Regions from separate parts of the Saccharomonospora cyanea NA-134 genome, predicted to be linked through region 1. Evidence: predicted binding sites of a transcription regulator. Region 1 holds the regulator's gene; the other holds the start of a gene.
The links. The regulator LexA, encoded in region 1, represses DNA repair genes until DNA is damaged. The targets are predictions, from matches to a motif close to CGAACACGTGTTCG.
Positions count from the first base shown of each region.

Region 2: the regulator LexA is predicted to act here: its motif matches at 2,181-2,194, upstream of SACCYDRAFT_RS20395 (exonuclease SbcCD subunit D).

Region 1 covers NZ_CM001440.1:3,831,465-3,835,770, reverse strand. The annotation lists gene hflX (GTPase HflX) at 1-383, shown strand, start outside; gene SACCYDRAFT_RS17750 (hypothetical protein) at 399-1,430, shown strand; gene lexA (transcriptional repressor LexA) at 1,548-2,267, opposite strand; gene SACCYDRAFT_RS26425 (hypothetical protein) at 2,641-2,811, shown strand; gene nrdR (transcriptional regulator NrdR) at 3,128-3,607, shown strand; gene SACCYDRAFT_RS17730 (vitamin B12-dependent ribonucleotide reductase) at 3,662-4,306, shown strand, end outside.
Region 2 covers NZ_CM001440.1:4,373,162-4,377,467, reverse strand. The annotation lists gene SACCYDRAFT_RS26075 (DUF6542 domain-containing protein) at 1-900, opposite strand, end outside; gene rmuC (DNA recombination protein RmuC) at 1,082-1,999, opposite strand; gene SACCYDRAFT_RS20395 (exonuclease SbcCD subunit D) at 2,253-3,416, shown strand; gene SACCYDRAFT_RS20390 (AAA family ATPase) at 3,413-4,306, shown strand, end outside.

The DNA of each region.
Region 1 (4,306 bases):
GCGAGGTCCTCGGCGAGATCGCCGAGAAGCGGTCGGAGCCGCTGCCTCCGGAGCTGGTGGTCGTCAACAAGGCCGACGTCGCCGACGAGGTGACCCTCGCGCGGCTGCGTAACCTGCTGCCCGACGCCGTGATCGTCTCGGCACACAGCGAGCAGGGACTCGACACGTTGGTGTCCGAGATCGCCGCGCGCCTGCCCCGGCCGGAGACGTTCGTGGAGGTCCTCGTGCCCTACACGCACGGTGAGCTCGTCGCGCGAGCACACGCGGACGGCGAGGTGCTGGCCGAGGAGCACAGGCCCGAGGGAACGCTGCTGAAGGCGAAGGTGTATCCGGAGCTCGCGGCTGCTCTTTCGGACTACGTCACGAACGGCTCACGCGTGTGACGCTAACGTAGCGGAGTGAGACGACTCGGCCTGGTCGTGGTGACGGCGGCACTCGTGACAGTGACACTGTCCGCAGGCACGCCCGTCGGACAGGTCGAGGACGTCCCGGTGGCCGCGCCCGAGGTGGTGTGCTCGGTCGACGATCCTCGGCTCGAGGAGCTGTCCGGGCTCGCCGCCGACACCGACCACGTGTACGCCGTGAGTGACGGCGGCACACAGGTCGAGGTCGCCGTTCTGGACGACGCCTGCCGGGTGCGAGAGGTGCTGACGGCTCCGACGGATCCGTACGACGTCGAGGACCTCGCACTCGGCCCCGGCGGGACCCTGTGGCTCGGCGACACCGGGGACAACCGTGGCCGACGCGAGACGGCGGCCGTGCACGCCCTGTCGCGGGACGGCACCTCCGTGCTGTATCGCCTCACGTATCCGGACGGTCCCCAGGACGCCGAGGCGCTCGTGGTGGACCACGCGGGCACGCCGTACATCATCACGAAGAACGTCGTCGGTTCCGCCCGCGTCTACCGTCCGGCCGAGCCGCTCGTCAGTCCTGGGCCGACCCCGCTCGAAGAGGTCGGTACGGTGTCGTTGCGGCCGACCGGGACGCAGGGAGGTCCGCTCGGGGCCGTGGGCACCGTGCTCGTCACGGGAGCCGCGCTGTCGGCGGACGGTAGCGTGGTAGCCCTGCGCACGTACACGGACGCCTACCTCTACCCGGTGGTCGACGGGGACGTCGCGGCGGCGTTCACCCGTGACCCGGTACGCGTTCCCCTGCCCGGCGAAGCACAGGGTGAGGCCATCGCCTTCACCCCCGACGGCACGCTTCTGTCCGCCAGCGAGGGCCGTGGCGAGCCGCTGCGAGCCGTTCGGGACGCCGTTTCGCTGGTGGGCGCCCAACCTGACGGCAGGGCCGAACCGAAGGATCGCGCGGCGAGTGCACCGGAGGAGCCGGTCGACCGGGAATCCGGTCTCGGCCTGGCTCCTGCCCTCGCCGTCGCCGCGGTCCTCGCCGCTGTGCTCGTGGCCTGGGGCAGCCGCCGCCGTCGGTAGGGCGGCGCGTGCCTGACCGAACCGAGGGAAGGGTTGGAAACGGCGCACGGAACACCCGCCCGTCTTTCCTCGGTGAGGAGTACGCCGGTGTTCACGCCGTTATCGCCGGACTCCCCTTCACAGTCGCCGTAGGACCGCGACGACCTTTCCGAGAATCGTGGCGTCGTCACCGGAAATCGGTTCGTACGCCTCGTTGTGCGGCATCAGCCAGACGTGCCCGTCGTCCTTGCGCTTGAACGTTTTCACCGTGGCCTCACCATCGATCATCGCTGCCACGATGTCGCCGTTCTCGGCGGTGGGCTGTTGCCGCACCACGACCCAGTCGCCGTCGGTGATGGCCGCGCCGATCATCGAGTCGCCGGTGACGCTGAGCAGGAAGACCTCACCCTCGCCGACGATGTCCTTCGGCAGCGGGAAGACGTCCTCGATCGCTTCCTCGGCGAGTACCGGCCCGCCCGCGGCGATACGGCCCACCAGCGGGACGAGAGCGGGCTCGCGGACCGGGTCCTCGGTCTGTGAGCCCGACGACGCGGCCGACCGCTCGCGGCCGATCGTCAGCATTCCCACCGCGCGCGGGCGATTGGCGTCGCGCCGTAGGTAACCCTTGCGCTGGAGCGCCTTCAATTGGTGGGAAACAGATGAGGTGGACGTGAGTCCGACAGCCTCCCCGATTTCCCGGACACTCGGCGGGTATCCGTACTTGTCCACCCAGGTCCTGATCACCTCGAGGACTTTCCGTTGGCGCGGTGTCAGGCTTTCGTCCGGGTTCTCGACCGTGCGCGGAAGGTCGGGGACCTCGCCGCCGCTCACGTCGTTGCCCGTTGTCTTGCGTGCCACCGCGATTTGCCTCCCAGTCGTAAGCCCGACCTGATGTGGGGCTTTTCGTACATCCGGTTGCGACGCTAGTCCGCTTCGTCGGGGATTTCAAACGTTTGTTCGAGCAACACGCCTTGGGTGCTCGATCTTCGCGCGTCTTGGTGGTACATGTTCGCACGGGTGTTCGAGGCGGTATGCGCTCGCCCGCGTGGTGGGTCCACGGCGCGGGGTGGACGGTCGAGCGGAAGAGGTGGCCGGCATGGTCGTGGTGACGAAGCGCTCAGATGTGGTCCGGGTGGCTCCGGCCCGCCCGCCGGCCGCGGGCGGTGGACGCTGCGCGCGTCGCCCTCCGACGCGGTCTCCGGTTGCTCCGGGGTTGCGGCGTGGTGGGGGCATGCGCGGTGATCCCACGAGGAGGGGACGGCGTTGCGGTGGTGCCCACTGGCCGTGGCTCGCGGTGGTGGCGCTCGTGGTGGCGGCGGCGGTCGTGGGCCTCGGACTCGTCGCCACGGACCCGGCGGTCGTGGGGCCCGGCCCCGGCGCGGCCGTTCCGAGCGCACCGTAGGCTGTCCGGGCCGCGTTCGAGCGGCCGCGGGGTGGCTCGCCGGGCGCGTGTCGGGGCGCGGCATCCTAGGTCGGATCTCACTCCGGTGAGGGAGGGGGTCGCGGTTGCGGTGGACCGGGCCGCGTCTTATGGTCGACCCCTACATCTAGTAGTTACATCGCTGTAATTGGTCCACAAGTTGGGGTAGGATCGGTTCTACGTTCACTGTCGGTGGTGTCCGGTCGTGGCGTGGACGACACTCACGCGCGGTACGCCGTGGAGTGCGTTGTCGGTGGCGTTCCTGCTGTGCAGGGGATGTTTCGGGAGGTGTTCGACTGTGCGGTGTCCGTTCTGTCGGCACGCGGACTCCCGGGTCGTCGATTCCCGTGAGGTGGACGAGGGCCAGGCGATCCGACGGCGTCGGTCGTGCTCGGCCTGCGGCCGCCGGTTCACCACGTCGGAGACGATGGTGCTCGCCGTCGTCAAGCGGTCGGGAGTGACCGAGCAGTTCAGCCGGGACAAGGTGGTTCGGGGAGTGCGGCGGGCCTGTCAGGGCCGTCCTGTCGACGACGACGCTCTGAAACAGCTCGCTCAGAAGGTCGAGGACTCGATCAGGGCGGCTGGGGTCGCGGAGATTCCGAGCCACGAGGTGGGTCTCGCCATTCTGGGCCCACTCAGGGAACTCGACACCGTCGCGTACCTGAGGTTCGCGAGCGTCTACCGGTCCTTCTCGTCGATCGAGGACTTCGAAGCCGAGATCAAGAACCTGCGTGAGGCGATCGCCGAGTCCTCGGCCCAGCAGGACCACAGCGAGTGAGGACGCGGACGACGGGTCACGTCGCCGCCAGTTTCTAACGCGGGAGTGGGAGTCATGACAGAAACCGTGGGGGTCGGCGCGGAATCCTCGCCGAAGCCGAGCAAGAAGCGCGGCGGCTCGGGCTCGCGCAAGGGGCTGCGCATCCAACGCGTCTACACCACCGAGGGCGTGCACCCCTACGACGAGGTGCGGTGGGAGCGGCGCGACGTCGTCATGACCAACTGGCGTGACGGCACGGTGAACTTCGAGCAGCGCGGTGTGGAGTTCCCGGAGTTCTGGTCGGTCAACGCGACGAACATCGTCACCAGCAAGTACTTCCGCGGCGCGGTGGGCAGCCCCGAGCGCGAGAACAGCCTCAAGCAGCTCATCGACCGTGTCGTCAAGACCTACGTCAAGGCGGGCCTGGAGCACGGCTACTTCGCCGGTGCCGCCGACGCCGAGGTCTTCGAGCACGAGCTGACCTGGATGCTGCTCCACCAGGTGTTCAGCTTCAACTCGCCGGTGTGGTTCAACGTCGGTACGAGCTCGAAGCAGCAGGTCAGTGCGTGCTTCATCCTGTCGGTCGACGACAACATGGACTCGATCCTCAACTGGTACCGGGAAGAGGGTCTGATCTTCAAGGGCGGTTCGGGCGCGGGCCTGAACCTCTCCCGCATCCGCTCCTCGCGGGAGCTGCTGTCGTCCGGTGGCACGGCGTCG
Region 2 (4,306 bases), 540 kb from region 1:
CTCAGGCGGTGGCACCGGGCGCCGACGCGGTGGGGGACCCTCATCACGTGGTGTGCGCGGCTGTTCCGCGTCCGGGTTCTGAGTTCGTGGTGGTGGAGGAGCCGCGGGACCGCCTCGCGGCCGGGAGCTCCGTTCCGGTGGGGGTGCCGACTTGTTCTGGGCACCCGGCGCGCCGGGTGCGCGGCGCCGCGGACGCGCTTCGCCCCGTGCGGCAGGTCGAGGTGCTGCGTCCATGGCCGGGCGCGTCTTGTCCTCCTCCTGGGCGCTCTCCTCGTCGAGGGCAGCCTTCTCCTTGCCGGGCCGGGCCTTTCCGGGACGGGCTTCAGCTCGGGGTTTCACGGACTTGGCTTTGCCCGATTCGGGCTTGTCCGAGTCGGATTTGCCGGACTCGGCTTCGCCGGACTCGGGCTTCCCCGCCTCGGCCGAGGTGCCGGGGTCGCGCTGCTTCACCAGCCTCAGGACTCCCACCAGCACCGTGGCCACCGTGGTACCCGCCATCATCGGGAAACTGTTGATGAGGGGCTTGCCGACAGCCAGAGCCTTGGCCAGCGTGTCGCTGTCCTCGGGCAGGCCCGACACGGTGAGCACGACGAGTGGGACGGCCAGTGCCATGGCGAGTGGTGGCTGCACCATGGGACCGAAGAGGCTCTTGCGTTGAACCGCGAGGACCGCTCCCAGTGCACCAACGACATAGCACGCGTGGAAGACCACCGAAAGGCTGTCGGTGACGAGTTGGTCGACAAAAGCTCCGGCCAGAGCCAGCCCGAACGCCAGCAACACGGCACCCCACCACGGTATACCCCGGCGGGAGTTGATGACAGAGCGTTCGTTCCACGGAAAGGCGACCGTGTCCTTCTCGGCGCTTTCCGCGTCACTCCGGCGGTCACGAATGGCGGTCACGAGGCAATACCGTATCCCGTGCGGGGAGAAAACCTGTGACCCGCCGGTAAGGAGGACGTGTGCAGCGACGTCGAGGGTGACGTTTCAGGACAAGGCCGACGAATCGCCCGCGCGCCCGACAGGGTTCTCGTGGCCAACAGCATGCGCGACATGATCGGTAACGATAGAACGGCCCGCGAGCTCATGTCGCTGACATCTCGTCGTTCCGGCGGACCTCGGGCACGGGTGAGGGGCTCGCCGCCGCGTCCGTGAGGGGGGCCACCTGCGCTCGGAAGCTGTCGAGGGCTTCGACCTCACGCCGTCGGGCGGAGAGGAAACGCTGCAGGTGCGTGCTTGACAGGTTCAGTGCCTCCACCGCGTTGCCCGCGGCTCTGTGTGCGGCTGCCGCCTGGGATCGCACCTTCTCGACGTCGTCGACGAGTGTGCGCTCGGTCGCGGCGAACAGTGCCGCGGAGGCCACCACGGCGAAACCGGTGGGCCCACAGAGGAAGATCCGGCGGTCCAACAGCCACCGCAACAGTTCGGGATCGGTGTCCAGCGCCGCCACCACGGCCGCGTCGGAAGGAACGAACATCACCGTCCCGTAGATGGCGTCGGCCCAGCGTTGGTAGTTCTTCGCCGCCAACTCGGCGGCCCTCGATCGCAGATTGCGCACGTGGACGCGCAGTGCGTCGAGGCGCTCCTCGGGGTCGTCGGTTTCCACGGCCTCGGCCCAGCAGGCAAGGCTGGCCTTGGCGTCGACGGGAACGGTACGTCCACCGCCGACAGTGAGCAGCAGGTCCGGTTTGGCCGCTCCGCCGCCCGCGACGTCCGTCTGCAGTGTGAAGTGCAGTCCTTCCCGCAGGCCGAGTGCCCTGGCGGTCTCGACCAGTACCTGTTCCCCCAGTTCGCCACGTCCGCTGATGGACGCGAACGCGACCTCGTACCGGCGGAGGGCTGCCTGTTGGGCGTCCACTTTGGCACGTTCGGCCTCGACCTGGCGTGCTGCCCTGTCGGCTCTGCGCATGCCGTCCTGGTACAGCCGCCACAGCATGGCCACCGCTGCGGCCAGCAGCAGGGCGACCACGATGGCGGCAGTGGTCAGAATCGTCGAGCCCACCGGTGTCCGTCCTTCCCCAGTCGACGCATGACGCGGTGACGGATTCGCCGTGGCCGTGGCCGTGGCCGTGGCCGTGGTCGTGGCCGTGGTTGTGGTTGTGGTTGTGGCCTGACCACCCGGCACCTCACGTCGTCCTCCCATCATGACGGAAACCGGAGAAGAGATCAGCGCCCAAGGCATTCGAACACACGTTCGAGTGACACGCCCGGGATATGTGTGCGGATTCGTCGGCCGAGGGGCTTAGCTTGTCGGCGTGCGACTGCTCCATACCTCCGACTGGCACGTGGGCCGGACGTTCCACGGCGCCGACTTGCTCGCCGACCAGGACGCCGTGCTCTCCCACCTCGCCGAGCTCGTCGAACGGTTGTCCGTCGACGTCGTCCTCGTCGCGGGTGACGTCTACGACCGTGCGGTGCCCTCTGCCGAGGCCGTCCGCGTCGCGACGGCGGCTCTGCGCAGACTCCGGCAGGCGGGAGCCGAATTGGTGATCACACCTGGAAACCACGACTCGGCGGCGAGGCTCGGTGCCTTCGCGGACTTCGCCGAGGCGGGTGGTCTGCACCTGCGTACCACGATCGACTCCATCGACCGGCCCGTGTTGCTCGAGGACGAGCACGGGCCGGTGGCGCTGTACGGAATCCCGTACCTGGAGCCCGATCCGGCGCGGCTCGCGCTCGGTGTGCGGGACGCCCGTGGACACACCGGCGTGCTCACCGAGGCGATGCGGCGCGTGCGGGAGGACCTGTCCGCGCGGAGTCCCGGAACCCGGTCGGTGGTGTTGGCGCATGCGTTCGTCACCGGCGGCGTGGGCAGCGAGTCCGAGCGCACGATCGCGGTTGGTGGAATCGAGCAGGTGCCCGGTTCGGTGTTCGACGGTGTGGACTACGTGGCCCTGGGGCACCTGCACGGTCCTCAACGGCTGGCGGACCACCTGCGCTACTCGGGAAGTCCGCTTGCGTACTCGTTCTCCGAAGCCGTCCGCAAGTCGGTGTGGATCGTGGATCTCGACGAACGCGGGCTGGCCGCCGTCGACCGCGTCGAGCTGCCGGTGCCCCGGCAACTGGCGACGTTGCGGGGACGTCTGGAGGAGCTGCTCGAGGATCCGGCGCACGACGAGCTGCGTGAGTGCTACCTCTCCGTCGCACTCACGGATCAGGTACGGCCGGTCGACGCCATGAGGAGGTTGCGCGCCCGGTTCCCGTACGCCGTACACCTCGACTGGGAGCCCGAGGGCGGGGCGGTTGGGGCCTTACGGTACTCCCAAGCGGTGCGCGGGCGGACGGATCTCGAAATCGTCGAGACCTTTCTCGCTGACTGCCGTGGGACAGAGCCCGGCGACCGCGAGCGCGAGTGGCTGGTGGCGGCGTTGGAGGCCGCCGGGAGGGCGAACGCCGACCACAGGGAGGCCGTCCGATGAGACTGCACCGGCTGGAAGTGTGTGCCTTCGGGCCGTACGCCACACGACAGGTCGTCGACTTCGACGCGCTCGGCGCCGACGGCCTGTTCCTGTTGCACGGCGACACGGGCGCGGGGAAGACCACGTTGCTCGATGCGGTGGCTTTCGCTTTGTTCGGTACCGTTCCCGGCGCCCGGGCCGAGGCCAAGAGACTGCGGTGCGACGTCGCCCAGCCCGATGCGCCCACCGAGGTCGTGTTGGAACTCACCGTGCAGGGACATCGGTTGCGCATCGTCCGCAGTCCCGAGTACGAACGACCGAAGCGACGCGGTACGGGGTACACCAGGCAACAGGCCAAGGCGTCGTTGACCTGGCTCACACCTCCTCCGGACGGCGGGACGGCGGAGGCCGTCACGCGTAGCGACGAGGTCGCGCGGGTGGTGGAGCGGTTGCTCGGGATGAACTCCCAGCAGTTCTTCCAGGTCGTGTTGTTGCCCCAGGGGGAGTTCGCCCGGTTTCTTCGCGCCGATACGAAGGAGCGGGCCGAGCTTCTGGAACGACTGTTCGGCACCGAGCGGTTCGCCGCCGTGGAGAACTGGTTCGGCAGCACGCGCAAGGCGCGCAGAGCGGAGCTGGACGCCAAGCGGGCCGGCGTTCGCGAGTGGGTCGCGCGGCTGACGCAGGCTGCGGGAGTCGACGTGCCCGAGGCCCCCGACCGCGAGTGGGCGACCGCGTTGAGGGTGCGGGCGGAAACCGGGGTCGCTGAGGCCGAGACAGAGGAGAGAGCAGCACGTGCCGCCTGGGAACAGGCACGGGAACGGCTCCAGGACCGCAGGAACGCGGCCGAGCGTGTGCGCAGGGTTCGGGCTGCTCAGGGACGGCTGGCGGAGTTGGAGCGCGGTGAGCAGGAG